Regions from separate parts of the Pseudoalteromonas sp. A25 genome, predicted to be linked through region 1. Evidence: predicted binding sites of a transcription regulator. Region 1 holds the regulator's gene; each other region holds the start of a gene.
What was found. Region 1 encodes sigma-54, which starts transcription at its own class of promoters, with help from an activator protein. Its sites were predicted from a motif close to GTTGGCACGNNNNTNGNNT; they were not measured.
Positions count from the first base shown of each region.

Region 2: flgJ (flagellar assembly peptidoglycan hydrolase FlgJ) is a predicted target of sigma-54. The motif match lies at 3,211-3,229, and genes of this name have one in related genera.
Region 3: GDK41_RS03440 (P-II family nitrogen regulator) is a predicted target of sigma-54. The motif match lies at 4,090-4,108, and genes of this name have one in related genera.

Region 1 is NZ_AP021846.1:322,806-329,861, reverse strand. It holds gene GDK41_RS01545 (calcium/sodium antiporter) at 1-253, shown strand, start outside; gene GDK41_RS01540 (KpsF/GutQ family sugar-phosphate isomerase) at 264-1,235, shown strand; gene lptC (LPS export ABC transporter periplasmic protein LptC) at 1,336-1,890, shown strand; gene lptA (lipopolysaccharide transport periplasmic protein LptA) at 1,880-2,407, shown strand; gene lptB (LPS export ABC transporter ATP-binding protein) at 2,410-3,135, shown strand; gene GDK41_RS01520 (RNA polymerase factor sigma-54) at 3,192-4,700, shown strand; gene hpf (ribosome hibernation promoting factor) at 4,728-5,015, shown strand; gene ptsN (PTS IIA-like nitrogen regulatory protein PtsN) at 5,018-5,470, shown strand; gene rapZ (RNase adapter RapZ) at 5,489-6,334, shown strand; gene GDK41_RS01500 (HPr family phosphocarrier protein) at 6,338-6,610, shown strand; gene mgtE (magnesium transporter) at 6,786-7,056, shown strand, end outside.
Region 2 is NZ_AP021846.1:1,221,016-1,228,071, forward strand. It holds gene GDK41_RS05470 (flagellar basal body rod protein FlgF) at 1-546, shown strand, start outside; gene flgG (flagellar basal-body rod protein FlgG) at 565-1,353, shown strand; gene flgH (flagellar basal body L-ring protein FlgH) at 1,369-2,052, shown strand; gene GDK41_RS05485 (flagellar basal body P-ring protein FlgI) at 2,065-3,162, shown strand; gene flgJ (flagellar assembly peptidoglycan hydrolase FlgJ) at 3,269-4,228, shown strand; gene flgK (flagellar hook-associated protein FlgK) at 4,230-6,251, shown strand; gene flgL (flagellar hook-associated protein FlgL) at 6,254-7,056, shown strand, end outside.
Region 3 is NZ_AP021846.1:765,153-772,208, forward strand. It holds gene GDK41_RS03425 (EAL domain-containing protein) at 1-1,443, shown strand, start outside; gene GDK41_RS03430 (DUF2797 domain-containing protein) at 1,419-2,231, opposite strand; gene GDK41_RS03435 (S10 family peptidase) at 2,342-3,850, opposite strand; gene GDK41_RS03440 (P-II family nitrogen regulator) at 4,151-4,489, shown strand; gene GDK41_RS03445 (ammonium transporter) at 4,501-5,730, shown strand; gene mrcB (penicillin-binding protein 1B) at 5,859-7,056, shown strand, end outside.

The DNA of each region.
Region 1 (7,056 bases):
AGATGATCTTGCGCTTGGTAACATAATTGGCTCTAATATCTTCAATATACTAGCCGTTTTATCGATTGCAGGGATAATCAACCCTTCTGATATAGACATTGATATTGCAGGACGAGATATCTATATCATGCTGGGCGCTACATTTGCTTTGGTTTTGATGAGTTTGAGCTTTACTGGCAGTCGCCGTATTAACCGCATTGAAGGTGGCCTTTTACTCACGGCATTTATTGGCTATATGTTCTACATTATCTAGGGTTTTCATCATGTTATCAAAGCAGTTTACTGATACCGCACTACGAGTCATAGCGATTGAACAACAGGCCATCGCGGAAATAGGCCAGCATATAGATCAATACTTTGCTCAGGCATGCCAAGCAATCTATGACTGTCAGGGAAGAACGATAGTGGTGGGTATGGGTAAATCTGGCCATATCGGTAATAAAATTGCAGCCACTTTTGCAAGTACGGGCACGCCCGCATTTTTTGTTCACCCAGGCGAAGCAAGCCATGGTGATCTTGGTATGATCACAAAACATGATGTTGTATTACTCATTTCAAACTCTGGCGAGACCAGTGAAGTACTCAATATTATCCCAGTGATAAAACGCATTGGGGCAAAAACCATCGCCATGACTGGTAACCCTCAATCTTCGATGGCTAAACTATCTGACATCCATTTATGTGTGGCTGTGTCGCAAGAAGCTTGCCCTCTTGGACTAGCCCCTACAGCCAGCACCACCGCAACACTCGTGATGGGAGATGCCTTGGCTGTTGCATTGCTAGAAGCCAAAGGGTTTACTGCTGATGATTTCGCTTTGTCTCACCCAGGAGGCGCACTTGGCAAACGCTTACTGTTAACTTTAAGTGAAATTATGCATAAAGCAGATCAGGTACCTGTGGTTTCACATCTAAGTACTATCAAAGATGCATTATTTGAAATGTCTGCAAAGGGCCTTGGAATGACTACTGTGGTAGATGAACAAGAAAGGCTTGTTGGCATTTTCACTGACGGTGATTTACGGCGCATTATCGAACAACGAATTGATTTACACACAACACCCATCCATAAAGCGATGACCATTAATTGTACAACTGCGCGTGAGGATATGTTAGCCGCAGAAGCACTCAATATAATGGAAACGAAACGAATCAATGGTTTAGTTGTCATAGATGACAACAAGCGCCCTATTGGCGCGCTCAATACTCAAGATTTATTGCGGGCGGGAGTATTATAAATGACGACAGCGGTAGCGGCTGAAACTGAAGATTACCTTGGTTCATTGTTGATTCATTTTATCACCTCTACTGTAGTATGCAGCACAGGAGAGCTGATATATGAGTAGCAACCGTGTTGCCCTGTTTGTCGTCTTTATCGCTGCAATGCTCTGGCTTTGGTACCCTTACTTGACACAAACAACCCCCAAAGTACGCAATCAAAGTGATGTTATCGCCAAACCAGATTATATTGCAACACAACTAGAGCAAACCTCATATAATGAAGCAGGAATTCGTAGTTATACTGTAACCGCTGATAAAATGGAGCTTTATCAAGAGCTTGGCTTTAGCCATTTTACGATGCCAGTATTTACACTATATAACGGACCACAGAACTGGCTGATTTCATCTACCGAGGCCACACTGTATGAAAATAATACATTAATGTTAGAAGGCAACGTAGAAGCTAAAAATTTAACTTCCGGTGCAATGATAACGCTAATAAAAGCGGACAACATTCGTGTTGAAATAGACGAACGGCTGATGCAATCAGAGCGGCCAGTTGAGATCACCGGCCCAAGTTTAAAAATTACCGGTAAAGGCCTCAATGCTGATTTGAATACTGATATCATTGAACTAATAAACCACACTCGAACCATTTATTATGACCAATAAACTATTTATCACTGCCATACTTTTAGGAACAATACTCTGCCAGCCAAGTTTTGCTCAACAAACGACCATGGCGAATGAAGTTTCTATCAAAGCAGGCAAGCAACAAGCTCAGCTTAAAACGAATATTGGCATTTTTGAGCAAAATGTTGAAATTATTCACGGTAACCGAACAATCAATGCAGATAGGCTCGAGGTACACCGCCGCGAAGAACTCGGCGACAACAAGCAGTTACTCGTTGCTACAGGCTCACCTGCGCGCTTTAGCGAAAAACAACCAGATGGAACGACTTTGTCAGCCAGCGCTATGGAAATACGCTACGATGTTGCCAACCGCACCTTAGAAATAAAAGGGAATGCAACCATCAACCAAGCAGGACAGATTATTCAAGCACAAGCAATCACCTACGACATGGATAAGCAACTGATTAGCGCCGAGCGTGGTGAACAAGATAGTGCTCGCGTACACACTATATTGGTCCCTGAAAAAAAAGCCAAACAAGCTGGCCAAGGTAACTAACTATGAGTGTATTAACTGCAACCGCATTGGCGAAAAGCTATAAAGGACGACAAGTTGTTAAAAATGTCAGCCTAAGCGTTGAAGCTGGCAGTATCGTTGGCCTACTTGGCCCCAATGGCGCAGGGAAAACGACTAGTTTTTATATGATAGTGGGGCTGGTTCCTAGCGATCATGGCTCTGTGTGTATTAACGACCACGACATCACTTTACTGCCGATGCATAACCGTGCTCGATTAGGTATTGGCTATTTACCACAAGAATCATCCATTTTTAGAAAACTGACAGTTTATCAAAATTTAATGGCGATACTGGAGACTCGTAATTCTCTCAATAAAGTAGCTCGTGAACAGGTTTTAAATGAACTGCTCGATGAATTTAATATTCAACATATCAGAGACAGCTTAGGTATGGCATTATCAGGTGGTGAACGTCGCAGGGTAGAAATTGCTCGCGCTTTAGCCGCAAATCCAAAATTTATCCTGTTAGATGAGCCTTTTGCTGGTGTTGATCCTATTTCAGTGTTAGATATAAAGAAAATTATTGAGCATTTAAAAAATAGAGGCATAGGCGTACTTATTACCGACCACAATGTTCGAGAAACCCTTGATGTATGTGAAAAAGCTTACATTGTATCACACGGAGAACTCATCGCTTCTGGTACCCCTGAACATGTTTTAGCGGATCAAACGGTCAGAGATGTCTACCTTGGTGAGCAATTCAAGCTATAGTTAATGTACGCTTAGTCACACTAATAACAAAGAACAAGAAGGATTGTTAAAGGTACATGAGGCAATCATTACAGCTGCGCATGGGGCAGCAACTTACCATGACACCGCAACTACAGCAGGCTATTCGCCTACTGCAGTTGAGCACGCTGGATTTACAGCAAGAAATTCAAGAAGCGCTGGATAGCAACCCGCTTCTTGAAGTCGATGAGTCGGACTCTGATCCAGAGACCCATAGCAGTGACCAAGAAAAAAATGGTAAAGATGACAGTCGTGATGATACACAAACGGACAATCAAGAGGTTGAGGCCATCAGTGACTATGAAATGGACTCTGATTCAGCGCTAACCAAAGAAACACTCAGTGATGAGCTTGCCATGGATGTCACGTGGGATGAGTATATGAGTGCCGCCCCTGCTGCAAGCAGCGGCCCAATGCCCGAAGACGAAACCATATATCAAGGTGAAACAACTGAAACACTCCATGAATATTTAATGTGGCAACTAGAGCTAACCCCATTTAGTCCCACTGATCGGGGTATTGCTGTAGCGATAGTTGAAGCAATTGATGATAACGGTACGCTGACTCTCAGTACTGAAGACATTCTAGAGAGCTTAAATGATGGCAACAGTGGTGAGCCGATTGAGCTTGATGAAGTAGAGGCTGTACTGAAACGGATCCAGCTATTTGACCCAATTGGAATAGGTGCTCGCACACTACAAGAGTGTTTATGCATACAACTCAATCAATTTGACCCAAATACCCCTTGGTTAAATGAAACCAAAATGATTCTCAATGAGCACATCGACTTATTGGCTAGTCGTGACTACCGAACCTTGATGAAAAAAACAAAGCTCAAAGAGAATGATTTGAAAGAGGTCATGACTTTAATTCATACACTCAACCCAAAGCCCGCTTCTAGTATTATTCGAGAAGAATCAGAGTATGTTATTCCTGACGTTTCTGTTAAAAAAGTAAAGGGCCGTTGGGTTGTGGAGCTCAACCCTGACTGTATGCCAAAAATCCGTGTTAACGACCATTACGCAGCCATGTCTCGTTCGGTTAAATCCAGCACTGATAGTCAGTTTATTCGCTCACACTTACAAGAAGCAAAATGGTTCATTAAAAGTTTAGAAAGCAGAAATGAAACATTAATGAAAGTTACTAATTGCATTGTTCAACAACAACAGGCATTCTTTGAACATGGCCCAGAAGCAATGCGACCTATGGTGTTAAACGATGTGGCTGAAATGGTTGAAATGCACGAGTCCACTATCTCTCGTGTTACCACACAAAAATACATGCACACACCCAGGGGCATTTTTGAGTTGAAATATTTCTTCTCAAGCCATGTTAGTACAGAAAACGGAGGTGAGTGCTCTTCAACAGCGATTCGAGCACTTATCAAGAAGCTAATTGCCGCAGAAAATACAGCTAAACCATTAAGCGATAGTAAGATTGCGGATATATTAGCGGAGCAAGGAATTAAGGTGGCCCGACGTACCATAGCAAAATATCGGGAGTCGTTAGCCATTCCACCGTCCAATCAGCGCAAAAGCCTGATTTAGACGTATTACCAAAGAAGGAAAATGCTTATGCAACTAAATTTAACTGGTCGTCACGTAGAAATCACCGATTCATTAAGAGACTATGTAAACAACAAGTTTGCGAAGCTAGAAAGGCACTTTGATCATATTAACAATGTGCATGTAATCTTAGATGTTGAAAAGCTTGTACAAAAAGCTGAGGCTACTTTGCACGTTAATGGTGGAGAACTCTTTGCTTCAACCGAACATCAAGACATGTACGCTGCAATCGACGGTTTAATAGATAAATTGGACCGTCAAGTTATTAAGCACAAAGAGAAGCTTATTCGACACTAATCATGAAATTAAGCTCTATAGTAAACAAGGACTGCACCAAAGCTGCAGTCCTTTTTAATAGCAAAAAACGTGTTCTCGAATACATCAGCGAGCTGGCGCACGAGCAACTTCCTCACTTGAACCCCCATGATATTCTTAATGCTTTAATGAGCAGAGAAAAGCTGGGCAGTACAGGTATAGGTAAAGGTATTGCGATTCCACATGGCCGGATTGATGGCATAGAGCAGGTCACTGCAATGTTACTGGTTAACCAACAAGGCATTCCCTTTGATGCTATTGATAATAGACCAGTGGATATCTTCCTCGCACTCATCGTGCCAGATGGCGATAATGAGCAGCATTTGAAGACCTTAGCCGCGATTGCTGAGAAATTAAATAACAAAGAGTTTTGTAAGCAGTTAAGGAACGCTGGTAATGATGAGGAACTTTATGCCATTATAGCCTCTGCAGATTAGGTGACCAGGAGAAGCATAGTGGAATTAATCATCATTAGCGGTCGCTCTGGTTCAGGTAAATCAGTAGCGTTGCGCGTATTAGAAGACTTAGGCTATTATTGTGTCGATAATATCCCAGTCAATCTATTACCCTCTTTAGTGCGCAGCGTATCGGATAACTACGACAAAATCGCTGTTAGTATCGATGTACGTAACCTACCAAAAGAGCAGCAAGATTTTAATGATATTTTAGAGTACCTCCCTGGGTTTGCTAACCCAATGCTATTCTATCTAGATAGTGACGATAACACGCTCATTCGACGCTTCTCTGAAACACGGCGCTTACACCCACTATCCATGCATGATCTTCCATTGGACTTAGCCATACGCGAAGAAAAAAAGCTACTTGACGTACTGACAACCCGTGCAGATGTGTTAATTGATACCAGTGAACTCAGCGTACACCAACTTGCAGAGACCATACGTGAGCGCATTTTAGGTAAAAAAGACAAACAACTTATTGTCACTTTTCAATCTTTCGGCTTTAAACATGGCATCCCAAAAGAGGCAGACTACGTGTTTGACGCACGTTTTTTACCAAACCCACACTGGGAACCAGAACTTAAGCCATTAACGGGACTCGATCAGCCTGTTAAAGACTATTTGGCGAGCCACAGCATTGTGCAAAAATTCACCTGGCAAATTCAAACCTTTGTGCAAACTTGGTTGCCTCATCTAGAGCGTAATAATCGCAGTTACTTAACCATTGCTATTGGCTGCACTGGCGGTCAACACCGCTCTGTTTACTTAGCGCAAACAATCGGCGAGAGTTTTGCTCGTACCCATTCCAACATTAAGATCCGCCACAGAGAACAAGATACGTAACCTATGCGTTGTGAAGATACTTTTTTAATTCAAAATAAATGCGGCTTGCATGCGCGTGCTGCCTCTGTATTAGCGCAGTTGGCTGTTAAATTTGATGCGCAAATCACTCTGTATCAAGATGAAAAATCTGCCGCAGGGAATAGCGTTTTGGCTTTACTCCTACTTGAAAGTAGTCAGGGTAAAGAAGTTAAAGTGGTTTGTGATGGCCCTGATGCGCAAGGTGCACTGCAAGCTGTTGGAGAGTTAATCGCACAAAAGTTTTATGAACAAGAATAAGTTAGCTTACCCTTATAAATAATTAAAATTCTCCTAGGGCTTGGTAAGCTGTCAAAATTTACGTTAAACTCTAAAACGTGAAGTGTGCCTAACTTTTCAAATCATATCTTGGCTGGCTCTTCAGCTATTCCTTTAGGCACTGACATTATAAAAACGATTATATTGAAGGAAGCCTATGCCAGAAGCCCTTGAACAAGACTATACACTGCAACAACTGCAACAAGTAACGCAGGCTTTAAATAGTGGGCAGTTTGTTCAAGTCAGGCGCATTCTAGCTGAAACCGCTCCTTGTGATACAGCTTTACTTTTAGAGTCGTCTCCACACAAAGTTCGCCGTCAGCTATGGCAACTCGTTGATCCCGATATTCAGGGTGATGTTCTCGAAGAACTCTCTGAAGATGTACGTCTGAGCATTATTGTTCAGATGGAACCTGAGCTAATCGCTG
Region 2 (7,056 bases), 900 kb from region 1:
ACTGGGCGAGATTTAGACATTTCGGTTTCGCAAAAAACGTGGATCAGTGTCATGGACCAAGGCGGTAATGAAGCATATACCAAAGTGGGTACTTTCAATATTCGTTCAGATGGTTCACTGGTCACGAGTCATGGCCGCCAAGTTATTGGCGAAGGTGGTCCTATAATTTTACCTATCCCCGTTGAGAAAGTGGTGTTTAGTGATGATGGCTCCATTCAAGTACGGCCCCAAGGCGCCCCTGCCAATTTTTTGGAAGTCGTAGATAGGTTAAAAATCATAGAAGCTGATAACAGTCAGTTGGAAAAAGGTAATGACGGATTATTTCGTCCAAAACAAGACGCGCTGGTTAATGGCCTGTGTGGTTTTTGCGATATCTCTCCAACTGCCCGGATCATGAGCGGCACACTTGAGCGCTCTAATGTAAATCCAGTGCATGAAATGGTTGATTTGATAAATCATCAGCGTCAATTTGAAATGCAAATGAAACTAATGAAAACCGCAGAAGAGATAGACGAGCGTCATGTGTCTCTATTGCGCATCATCTAACCAAATGAGGTAGATATTATGAACCCAGCATTGTGGATAAGTAAAACGGGCTTAGATGCCCAACAGACTGACATTGCGGTTATCTCCAATAACCTTGCTAACGCCAGTACTGTTGGATACAAAAAGAGCCGCGCAATTTTTGAAGATTTACTTTATCAAAATATTAATCAGCCGGGTGGTCGTTCATCACAAGACACTGAACTGCCGTCTGGTTTGATGCTAGGTGCCGGCTCTAAGGTGGTCGCCAACCAAAAGAATTTTTCTCAAGGCAACATGCTAAGCACAGAAAACTCGCTAGATTGGATGATCCAAGGCCCCGGTTTTTTTGAAATCCAAATGCCTGATGGCACCACTGCTTATTCTCGTAATGGTCAGTTTACTACTGACGAAGAAGGGCGTGTTGTAACATCAGGGGCTGGTTTTCCGATCCAACCACAAATGAACGTCCCTGATGATGCGCAGTCAATTACGGTGTCACAAGATGGAGAAGTATCTGTGTCAGTGGCTGGTCAGGCTGAAAACGTTGTGATTGGGCAATTGGTGATTAGCGACTTTATTAACCCATCAGGCTTAGAGCCCATTGGACAGAACCTATATACCGAAACCGCTGTTAGTGGCGCGCCAGTTCAGGGTAATCCAAGCGTTGACGGACTTGGCTCGATTGTTCAAGGAGCGCTTGAAACGTCTAACGTAAATGTAACGGAAGAGCTTGTAAACTTAATTGAAACTCAACGAGTTTATGAGATGAACTCAAAAGTTATTTCATCTGTTGATGAAATGCTTAGTTACATTAATCAACAACTATAGGTATTAGGGGGCAGTATGCGTGATTTTAGCTTAGCGATTGTGGTAACCGCTGTTCTTTCGGGGTGCGTATCTACGCAAAACGCTGATGTGGTAAGAGATGATCCATACTATGCACCTATGTACCCAGAGCAAGACGCACAGACGGTTGTTGCGACAGGCTCTTTGTTTAGTCAGCATTTATCGAACGACTTATATTCAGACAAAAAAGCGCTGAGAACGGGCGATATTATAACGGTCATTCTAAGAGAAACGACTGCAGCGTCAAAAGCTGCCAATAGTCAAACAGACAAAGAGACAGATGCTTCATTGAGCCCAATTACAGGGTTAGGCGGCTCAGCCATTAATATTGGCAAGGAAAGTCTGCAGTTCGGCTTGGAGTCTGATTCTTCTTTTAAAGGCGATTCTCAGGCTAATCAATCAAATAGTTTGTTTGGTAATATTTCAGTTAATGTGATGAGAGTGCTTCCTAATGGTAATTTAGTGATCCGCGGTGAAAAGTGGTTGACTTTAAATACGGGTGAAGAGTTTATTCGCCTAGAAGGCTTAGTTAGAGCGCAAGACGTAAAAGCGGATAACACGGTAGAGTCGAACCGTATTGCCAATGCTCGGATCCAATATTCAGGCAAGGGGCAACATCAAGAGACACAAAGTCCAGGTTGGCTGGCACGGTTCTTTATGAGCACGTTACTCCCATTTTAAAAGGTAAAGATGATGAGATTATTCCTTATTACATGTGTATTACTTGGGAGTTTGTTTTCGCCTAAAGAAGCAGCAGCTGAGCGTATAAAAGACGTCAGCATGGTGGAAGGCGTAAGGTCAAACCAATTAGTTGGTTACGGTTTAGTGGTTGGTTTGCCTGGCACGGGTGAGCAAAGCCGATTTACTGAGCAAAGCTTTAAAGCAATGCTTAGTAGCTTTGGCATAACCATGCCCGCAAATTTAAAACCTAAAATTAAAAATGTCGCAGCAGTTGCTGTACATGCTGACTTACCCCCTTTTGTTAAACCAGGGCAACAGATTGACGTTACAGTGTCCTCTATCGGTAGTGCGGGCAGTTTAAGGGGCGGCACATTACTGCAAACCTTTCTAAAAGGCGTAGATGGTAATGTTTATGCCATTGCGCAAGGTAGTTTGATCGTAGGTGGTCTCGGTGCTGAAGGATTAGATGGTAGTCGAGTCGTGATCAATACGCCAACGGTTGGTCGTATCCCTAATGGCGCAATGGTTGAGCGTGCAGTGAAGAGTCCATTTACACAAGGGGACCACATTACTTTCAATTTGAATAGCCCTGACTTTACGACGGCTAAGCGCTTGGCAGATACAATAAATGCGTTAGTTGGTCCTGATAGTGCAAAACCATTGGATGCCGCCTCTGTACGCGTCATTGCGCCACGAGATCCCTCACAGCGTGTTGCTTATCTATCGACGCTTGAAAATTTAGAATTCAAGCCTGCTGACACAACCGCTAAAATTATTGTTAACTCGCGAACTGGTACGATTGTAATCGGTAAGAATGTCAAACTTCAGCCCGCGGCTATTACGCATGGAGGCTTAACGGTGACGATTGCAGAGCAACAGAATGTTTCTCAGCCACAGGCGTTAGCTGAGGGAGAGACGGTTGTGACCCAGCAAAGCATTATTGATGTCGACACTGATGATTCTCGCGCTTTTGTGTTTGACCCCGGTGTTAGTCTTGATGATTTGGTTCGAGCTATCAACCAAGTGGGCGCAGCGCCAGGTGATTTAATGGCCATTTTAGAAGCCCTTAAAGAAGCTGGGGCGATTAATGGTCAATTAGTCGTCATATAAAGTTTTATTTTTAATCAAAGAGTTAGCCCTGAATTATCAGGGCTTTTTTTTGGCTCGCTTTTTGCATTCATATTTGTATGAATATTTACTATGTGTCGTTGAGCAGATGAATACTAATCCGTTAGACAATCAGAACTTTTTTGACTTAGGAGATCTTAACTCCTTGCGTCAAGACGCCTTGAAAAGCGGCACGGATCAAACAGCTTCTAACGAAGCTTTAAAAAAGGCTGCGCAGCAGTTTGAGTCTATTTTTACGCAAATGCTGTTAAAGAGCATGCGTAAAGCCAATGAGGCAATGGAAGATAAAGATAGTCCTTTTAATTCAAGTAGCGTCAAGTTCTTTGAAGAGATGCATGATCAACAATTATCGGTTGAGCTTGCAGGCAAAGGTAACTTGGGGCTGGCTGATCTTATTGTGCAACAATTATCGCCAAATGGTGAGGGTTACACGCCTGCTTCGGTTTTGCGCACTGGCGCTAACTTCCAAAGCGACAAAATAGCCAATGGTGAAGCTGTGATTAAGAGTAATAGCGCGCTAGCCGATAAGGTGGAAGAAGATGAGGCTGATTTTAAAGATCCAGAATCTTTTGTTGAGGCGCTTTGGGGACACGCAAAAGACGCAGCACAAAAAATTGGCTTAAACCCTGCCGTTATGGTGGCACAAGCAGCCCTGGAAACAGGGTGGGGCAAGCACGTGATTAATAAAGCCGATGGTTCAAGCAGTTATAACTTATTCAATATCAAATCAGATAAATCGTGGCAAGGTGAAAGTGCCAAAAAGCTGACGCTCGAGTTTGAGCAAGGTTTGCCAGTTAAAAAGCAGGCACAGTTTAGAGTGTACGACTCGATTAAAGACAGCATCAGTGATTATGTTGACTTCTTACAAAGTAACCCTCGCTATGAAAAAGCGCTTCAGAAAGTACAAGAGCCTTCTCAATACCTTGAGGCGTTGCAAGAGGCAGGTTATGCAACTGATCCAAACTATGCGCAAAAGATTAAAAGCGTCCTTCAGCGAGGCGAGTTTAAGCAGATGCTGTCGTCGCTGATCCGTCAAGGAGTAAATTGATATGACCTATGATTTAATGAATATAGGCAGTCATGGCATTCGTGCAAGTAACGAACTACTGCAAACAACCAGTAAGAATATCTCTAATATGAATACCAAGGGGTATATTAGAGAGCGTACTGAGCATGCCACCATGATTGGTAACCAAGTAGGTCGTGGTGAGACTGTGCGAATGCTCAATGAATTTGCTCAAAAACAACTCAATAGAGATATATCAAGCCAAGCGTATTACCAGCAGTTTACAACCGAGTCTTCTCGAGTGGATACCCTGTTTTCGCAAGACTCTAATAGCTTGAGTACAAGTATTAACTCATTGTTTAATAATTTACAGCAAGCAGCCAACCAACCCTCTTCGTCTGTGACACGTTCATTGTTTATGACTGATGCTCAGAATTTGGTGGATCAGATGCACCGCCTGTCGGGAATTGTTTTTGATCAAAGAAGCGTTGTTAATGAACAGCTAAATGTGTACACCAGCGAAGCAAATAATCTGATTGAAAACATCAGTAATTTGAACAATAAAATCACTGCCAGTAAGGGACAGGAAGGTTCAAATGTTGCAAACTCGGTGTTCAACGAGCGTGATGAAGCGATTAAACAGCTATCTGAGCTGGTGGATATTGAGACGATAGATGGTCCCAATGGGGAGAAGTTGGTTTTTCTTGGCTCTGGTCAGTCTTTAGTGATGGAGAATGGTACATTTAACACCTTATCTTTAAACGGAGACCCAGACCCTGAAGTCAAAGATCTTAAACTGGATGTGTCCAGCGGTAGTGCCGTTGCATTAGATGTCGATATCTCAACTTTAAAGGGAAAAATTGGCGGAATATTAGCCTTTCGGGATGAAATTTTGCACCCCGCGCAAAATCAGATAGGGCAAATAGGGCTCGCGTTGGCAGATGCGTTTAATCAACAAAACCGCTTAGGCATGGACCTTGATGGGAATATGGGACAAGATCTGTTCACTATTCCTAGTGTACAAGGGTACGCGTATCAAGATAATACGGGAACGGGTGGAGTAACAGCCACTGTAGAGGCTGGTTTAGGTAAAAATGTGCCAGCGACAGACTTTAGGGTGACATTTTTAACTGCAACGAGTGTTGAAATTGCTGCGGTGGATGCAAAAGGCAATGTGATAGGTACGCCTGCGACTGCCAACGTATCGGGTGGAGTTGTTAATTCAACCACGGCGGTGCCTGCTGGCTCTGATTTGTATGGATTAGCGTTGTCAGTGAGTCCTGGTGCTGCAGTAAACGATAGCTTTTTAGTTAAACTTAACTCTACAACCGCAAGCTCGATTTCGCTTGCTACTGAGCGCCCTAATCACTTGGCTTTGGCTTCGCCAATACGTACGGGCGTTGCTGCAGGGAATGTTGGTAGTGCTAGCATTTCCGTGGGTACAGTGAGCAGTATTGGTGCCGGATTTACAGCAGGTTCTACTCCTGGGAATGCGCCAGCACTGGCTAATGGACAAATAACGATTACGAAGACGGCAACGGCAAATGAGTACCAAATTTCAGATGGCAGTGGCACGAGTACGTTTACCATTACACCACCGAGCAAAAATATGTTAAATCAAGCCGGGGCGCCATTTAGTACCTATGGATTTGACTTTGATATCGAGGGGCAGCCAGCAACAGGCGATCAATTTACACTAGATATCAATACAGGCGGATTCGATGACAACAGAAATGGCTCTGCACTGTCCAACTTACAATCAAGTGAATTGGTGCGTAAAGATGTGATAACAACAGCAACGGCTGATAATTTAGCGACATTTAACGAGGCATATGCAGGTTTGGTAACAGAAATAGGGGTAATATCAAATCAGGCAAAAACCAATGGCGCGGCTTTTGAGGCTTTAGCAAACCAGTCTGAGGCATGGTTTGAATCGATGTCTGGCGTCAACTTAGATGAGGAAGCTGCTAATTTGCTAAGGTTTCAGCAGTCATACTCAGCATCTGCGCAGATCATCTCAACTGCGCGAACGATTTTTGATACACTGTTGAGTGCTGCGAGGTAATTATGCGTTTATCCAATAATTTAATGTATAAAAATAGCTTAGCTTCAATCTTAGATAACCAAAAAGAGGTTAACAAAGCACAGCAGCAAGTTAGCACTCAAAAAAGGGTATTAACAGCGAGCGACGACCCATCAGCTATGGCCAGAGCGCTGTTGTATGGTGATAAGATACAGACCAATGAGCAATACGCTAAGAATACAAGTATGCTCAAGGGTCGACTTGATACGCAAGAAACCATGTTGGATAACATTAATGATTCTTTGTTGAAAGCGCAGCAATTAGCGATACAGGCGGGCAATGGTGCATTATCTCAGTCAGATAAGGCTGGGCTTGCTGAAGAAGTTGAGAGTATTAAATCTGCGGTTTTTGGCTGGATGAATGCAAAGTCAGAAGATGGTCGTTACATTTTTTCTGGGTATCAAGACAATACACAAACCTATGCATTTGATCAGACCCAGAATAAGTATGTTTATAATGGTGATCAGGGACAGCACAAAATTAAAGTCGCAGAAGGCGTTGAAATTCGTTCGAGTGATAATGGTTTTGATGTTTTTGAGAAAGTAAACAAACGCTTGGATATAGATAGAACATCAATAGCACCAGCTACTGCAACCGTCTATGTCAACGAGCAAGGTGCTTTTGATAATTTTCATAAAACCAATTACAACGCAGATCCAACAGCACCAGCAACTGCCAATACCATCACAATTAATGTGACTTCAGCAACGACATTCGATGTGGTTCAAGGGGGGTCAACAATACAAAGTGGTACTTTTTCTGGTAACGAAATTAATGTGGCAGGTAT
Region 3 (7,056 bases), 440 kb from region 1:
ATCTGCAACCGTAAAAAAAGTGGTGAGATTTATGTTGAGTGGCTAACCATCATTGCCATCAATGAGCCTTACAGCGATGAAGTTTTATATGCCGCGATATTTAGTGACATTACTGAGCGTAAAAATGCGGAAGAAAAAATAGCTCGGTTAGCGTATTTTGATGAATTAACAGGCCTGCCTAATCGTCGTTTGTTTTATGATCGTTTGTCTATGGCGCTGGCATCTGCGCATCGAGAAAGTCATAAACTGGCTGTGATGTTTATCGATTTAGATCGGTTTAAAGAAGTAAATGATAGCCTAGGGCACAGTGCAGGAGATGAGCTGTTAGTGCAAGTAAGTGAGCGTATTAAAAATATGCTCGAAGAAGGGGATACGCTTGCACGTTTAGGTGGCGATGAATTTGTGGTGTTACTGACAGAAGTAAAGCACATGTCTGATGTGGTTGGATTTGCTAACAAAATACTTGAGCAATTAAGCGTGGCGTTTGAACTTAATGATATTTGTGTTAACGCGACAGCCTCGTTAGGAGCGGCTATTTATCCAGATGACGGAGTAGATAGTGAGACTTTACTCAAGCATGCGGATGTGGCGATGTATCGCTCCAAAGAGATAGGTCGAAATTCGTTTCAGTTGTACAAAGCGTCTATGAATGCTCGTTCATTAGAGCGCTTATCTATGTTAAGTCGATTTCAACAAGCACTTGAACATGATGAATTTGAACTTTATTTTCAGCCTTTGCAATGCTTGAAAAGTGACAGAGTCTCCAGTGTTGAGTGTTTGTTGCGCTGGAATGACCCCAAACTGGGCTTGATTTCACCTGCTCAGTTTATTCCGCTTGCGGAGGAATTAGGATTAATCATAAAGTTGGACCAATGGGTTATCAATAAAGCCTGTGAAAAAATGGCGCTATGGCGTCGCCAGGGAAGTGACTTGAGGCGTATAGCCATCAATGTATCTGCTCAGCATTTATGTCAAGGTGAGTTAGCGACAACGGTGTCGAATGCATTAAATAAACATGGTTTGGATGGACGCTTTGTAGAGCTAGAACTGACTGAAAGCAGCTTTATCAGTAATTTACATGAAGCTAAAAGCGAGCTTCATAAATTAAAAAGTTTAGGCATCTCGATTGCTTTAGATGACTTTGGAACGGGGTATTCTGCATTAAGTTATCTAACTAAGTTGCCTATCGATACGCTAAAAATCGATGCCAGCTTTGTGGCCAAAATCCCTGATGAATATGGTAATAGCGAAATTGTTGCTGCGATTATTGCAATGGCAAAGGCACTCAATTTGCATGTTGTTGCAGAAGGGGTTGAAAAGCCAGAACAGCGCCAGTTTTTACACAAACTGGGCTGCAACACAGTACAAGGTTTTATGTATTGTAAACCTTTGAGCTGTAACGACTGGCTACGTTTTTATCATGCTGAGAAAGTTATTTCGTAGGCGGTAAATTTACGTATATTGATAACGCCAGTATCAAAAATAAGGTACTGGCCTTTTATTCCCTGCAAAACACCTGATACTTCAGGGTTTTTATCAAAGTTAAATGACGTGATCTTGGTTGGAAAGTGTTCAACGGGAAAGCTTAAATCCACCACATCCTCATCCAAGCATTCAATTGCTGTGGCACCGAATAGTTCGGCCAGCTCATCTAATTTGTGCTTTATTTGCGGGATCAGTTCGTTGGCACAGGCTTTAAGATCCATATCTTCTGAGACGCCCTTGAGCATATTGCGCCAATTGGTTTTATCAGCAATAAACTGAGCAAGTGCTACTTCAACGAGGCCAGATTGCAAACGCGTTTGTACTTTAAATATAGGCAGCGCTTGCGTTGCGCCTTGATCTATCCAACGCGTTGGGATCTGAGTATGACGGGTAATACCTACTTTTAACCCTGATGTATTTGCAAGATAGACATAATGCGGGATCATACAATTTTCTTCCCCCCATTGTGGCTCTCGGCATGTGCCTTGTTCAAAGTGACAAGTTTCAGGTTTCATAATACACATGTCACAGCTAGCAAGCTTTTTCATACAAACAAAGCAGTGACCTTGGGAGTAACTTTTTTTGGTTTTTTTACCGCAGTTGCAGCAAAAAATATTCCCTGTATGCGTGAGTGTGATGTGCTTACCAATATACTCATTGAGTTCAATAAGCTCATCACCTATAGGTAATTTATATTGGATTGGTTGTGTATGCGTTGCTTTTAACTTGCTTAAAGTACCTTGCATCTTTACGCCCCTAAAGATGGTAAAAGGGCGATACTACCAAGCTGCTCGATAAGTCACAATGCGTATAGGATGATAAGTGCGAATAGCTCGGCTATCCGCACTCAAGAAGGTTAGTATTTAGCGGAACGAGTTTGGCTTTTTAAAGACGCCTTAATAAACTCACGTAAATCATCGTTAGATGTTTTTAAATCCTCTTTGCGCAAATACATCATGTGGCCTGAACGGTAGCCCTTAAAGCTTAAGCGGTCTCGCATTTTGCCACTGGGGTCAAGTTGCCACATAGTATATTTTGCATCAAAGTAGTTGGTGGCTCCATCATAGTAACCGGCTTGTACGAGCACATTGAGGTAAGGGTTTTCAGCCATCGCCTCACGCAGTTGCTCACCCGTGTTATTGTTACTTCTGTCCCATGGATGAACGTTAGCCAACATATTGTATTGCACATCCGTTTTGTAGTTAAGTTCTTCACGGATGTAATGGTTAATGGCAGGTGTAAAGGCATGCAACCAAGCGCTTAATTCAGGAAAGTAATCTGGACGATCCCCTGCGTCTCGCTTGTCGATGCCTAAATAACGTGAGTCTAATCTGCCTAAGATATAACCTTTGTCTCGTAGCAGTTCTTTCCAAAATGCATCATCACTGATATCTAGGTTATTTTGTAGGACAAAAGTTTTAGTTAAACCACTGTAAAAAGCAACGCGCTCTGCAATGGCTTGTTTTTCATCGTTTGCAATGAAAGCGCCTTTTGCTAGTGCTGGCAAATATTGGTTTATAGTAAAGCGCTCAACTTCTGAGAGTACATCAGTGAGATCTTTTTGCTGCAACTTGGCTGGTAGGGCTTTGTGATGCCACGCTGTGGCCGCAAAATAAGGAAGTCGATTGGCAGCTTTCACCGGCCCCTCGCGTTTGATACCGATATCGGTTGGCGAAACCAGCACTACACCATTTAAAAACCACCAATGGGCTTGTTGTAACTCTCGGGCAAGGCCTGCGACTCGAACTGTGCCATAACTTTCACCGATTAAAAACTTGGGGGAAAGTGAGCGATTGTTGCGGGTAATAAAGGTATTAATCCAATCTGCGAGGTATTCGATGTCGGCGTTAACACCAAAAAACTGCGCTTTTTGCTCATCGGCACTGGGCATTTTGCCTTCTTTATTAGGCAAAACACGTGAATAGCCTGTTCTTACAGGGTTGACGAAAACGATGTCGGCAACATCAAGTACAGAATGCGGGTTGTCTTTCATACCGTAAGGTTGTACCGGGTATCCTTCGTCATCTATTTTCAAAATACGTGGCCCGGTATAAGCAATGTGCATCCAGACAGAAGCGGAACCTGGTCCACCGTTAAATGAAATTAAAAGTGGGCGCTTACTGATATCGTCAACTTTGTCTTTTTTATAGTAGTTGTAGTAGAGCGTTGCTGTCGGTTCGCCTTGTTCGTTCCATACAGGCTGGGTGCCTGATGTCACACTGTAGCTGATCTTCTCACCATTGATAGTCGCTTTATGGTTGGTGATCACTTTACTATCAATATCAATTGCTCGATTTTGTTCAGCCGCAATACAATTAAAGCTAACTGTTACAACACACACTGCAAGCATTTTGCGTAAGTTCATTATTTTCCCCAAATGAATATGTTTGTAACATTACAGTTGTTTTTCACGCAATTTTCAAAGTGTATGAGTCAGATACCATTAACAATAGGATAACCGACAGGCGGCATTGAGCCGCTGGCTGTCTTTGAGTATTGCACCATCACAGCACAGCATAGTTAATTGTGCACTTAGTTGGTGCATTTATATTCTATTTTATCGTCATGAAAAAAATAACATTCTGAAAATTAATAACTTTATTATGTGGCACGAAGGTTGGATTAGCTTAGTTAACAGGATAAACCTGTCCTAAGGGGACCAACAATGAAAATGATAAGTGCAATAATAAAACCATTTAAATTGGATGAAGTAAGAGAAGCGCTCGCAGACTTAGGTATCGAGGGAATGACCGTGGTGGATGTAAAAGGGTTTGGCCGCCAACGAGGTCATACTGAGCTGTACCGTGGTGCTGAATACCAAGTTGATTTTATTCCAAAAATTAAACTAGAAATTGCGACCCGTAGTGAAAATACACAGCGAGTTGTCGACACACTAACAAAAGTTGCTAGCACAGGAAAAATCGGTGATGGCAAAATTTTTGTTTATGACCTAGACCAAGTCGTGCGGATCCGTACCGGCGAATTAGATGAAGAAGCAATTTAAGGAGCCGAATGATGGAAAGTGCAATTGTAGAACTCAAATTTTCTTTAAACACATTTTATTTTTTAATCTCTGGTGTATTAGTCATGTGGATGGCAGCGGGTTTTGCCATGTTAGAGGCAGGATTGGTTCGCTCAAAAAACACCACGGAGATTTTAACTAAAAATATTACCTTGTACGCCATAGCATGTACGATGTTTTTGCTCGTTGGTTACAACATTATGTACGTTGGCAATACTGAGGGCGGTATTGTACCAAGTTTTGGTGCATTGATAGGTGAAGCCGCAGCGGATGCTGATCATGCTTTGGAATCTGACTTCTTTTTTCAAGTTGTGTTTGTGGCCACGGCGATGTCAATTGTATCGGGCGCAGTTGCTGAACGCATGAAACTATGGGCGTTTTTAGCTTTTACGGTGGTACTAACAGGGTTTATCTATCCTGTTGAAGGGTACTGGACTTGGGGTGGTGGCTTTTTATCAGCACTTGGCTTTGTCGACTTTGCAGGCTCTGCGATTGTACATGGAGCAGGAGCTGCTGCAGCCTTAGCAGGGGTAATCTTGTTGGGTGCTCGTAAAGGTAAATATGGCAAGAATGGTGAAATTTACCCAATCCCTGGTTCAAACATGCCCTTAGCAACATTAGGCACGTTTATTTTGTGGATGGGATGGTTTGGTTTTAACGGCGGCTCACAACTATTTTTGGCAGATAAGGCAAATGCAGTTGCTGTGAGTCAAATTCTATTAAATACCAATGCGGCAGCCGCAACAGGTGCAATTGCAGCACTGTTGGTATGTAAAGCGCTGTGGGGCAAAGCGGACCTAACGATGGTGTTAAATGGCGCATTAGCAGGACTCGTTGTTATTACCGCAGAGCCGGCTTCACCCACGCCTCTGCTGGCCTGTATGCTTGGCGCATTAGGGGGAGCTTTAGTGGTGTTTAGTATTGTATTTTTGGACAAAGCTAAAATTGATGACCCAGTTGGCGCAATTTCAGTGCATGGCACCTGCGGTATGTTAGGGGTTATGTTAGTGCCTTTGTCTAATAGCGATGCTACTTTTGTTAATCAGTTTATTGGCTTGGTTTGTATTCTTGGCTTTGTATTTATCGTGTCTTACTTGGTTTGGGCTTTGCTTAAAAAGACCATGGGTATACGTGTTGGTGAAGAAGAAGAGATTAACGGTATGGACCAACATGATTGCGGAATTGATGCTTATCCAGAGTTTGTATCGGTACGTAGTCAGTAATCGTGGCAATAGTTGAACAATGAACGATAAAGAACGGGCCACAGTGGCCCGTTCTCTCTTTAAGGCTTTGTTAATCTGGGGTACTCTATGCTTCGGTATATTTAACTAAGAAGTTTGTAATTATTGGCATGGTAGATAACAGTAAAAAAGGCACAGAAAACACGAAGAAAAAGCCCACCAATACGCCAGCCAAAAAGCGTCGCACAAAAAGCACTTCATCAAAAGCTAAGGCTGCTTCACAAAAAGCCACTGTGGCTGCATTCAAGCACCGTGTATTACAAACTTGTTGGCGTTTTTTTTACAAAGGCACGCTCGCCACAGTGGTACTGGTTAGTTTTTATCTCATTTATTTAGACGCTAAGATCACGCGCCAATTTGAAGGGAGTAAGTGGCAATTGCCGGTGCAGGTATATGCGCGTGCCATGAACTTTTATCCAGAGCAATTTTTATCCGAGAAGGAAGTTATCTGGGAGCTTAAACGTCTCAATTATTCAGAGGTGAATAAAATTAGCCGCACGGGGCAATATGTTATACAAGGGCGAACAATCAAGGTATTTCGTCGAGCATTTGAATTTTACGATGGCGTAGAGCCGGGGCAAGTATTTACTTTAAGCTTTGCCGGTAAACGTTTAGCCAATATTGTTGATGAACATGGCCGGCGTATACAACAGGCGCGTTTGGAGCCTGTGCAAATAGCACGAATTGGTAATGAATCTAAACAAGACAGAGAGTTTGTGCCGCTTGAGAAGTTTCCTAATATCTTAAAGCAGGCGCTTTTGGTCGTTGAAGACAGAGCGTTTTATGATCATCATGGCGTGTCAGTTTGGTCTATTCTGCGTGCTTTATATACCAACCTTAAAGCCGGTCGAACTGTGCAAGGGGGCAGTACGTTAACTCAGCAACTAGCCAAAAACTTTTACCTGACTCGCGAGCGCTCGCTCGTTAGAAAAATCAATGAAGCATTTATTGCGCTTATTCTGGATTATCGATACAGCAAGGACCAAATCCTAGAAGCCTATCTAAACGAAGTGTTTATGGGTCAAGCTTATAGTCAAGGTGTACATGGTATGGGGCTGGCGGCGGAGTTTTATTTTGCAAAGCCTGTGGATGAGTTGGAATTCGACCAAATTGCAATGTTGGTTGCGATGGTAAAAGGCCCTTCATACTATAATCCAAGGCGTTATCCTGAGCGTGTACAAGAGCGACGAGACCTCGTACTGCGATTACTGGCGGAGCAAGGGCACATATCGACAAAAGAACTGCGTCAAGCTTTGGTTCGGCCGATTAAAATACAGCCTTTAAAAAAGAGTCGTCAGCAAAGTTATC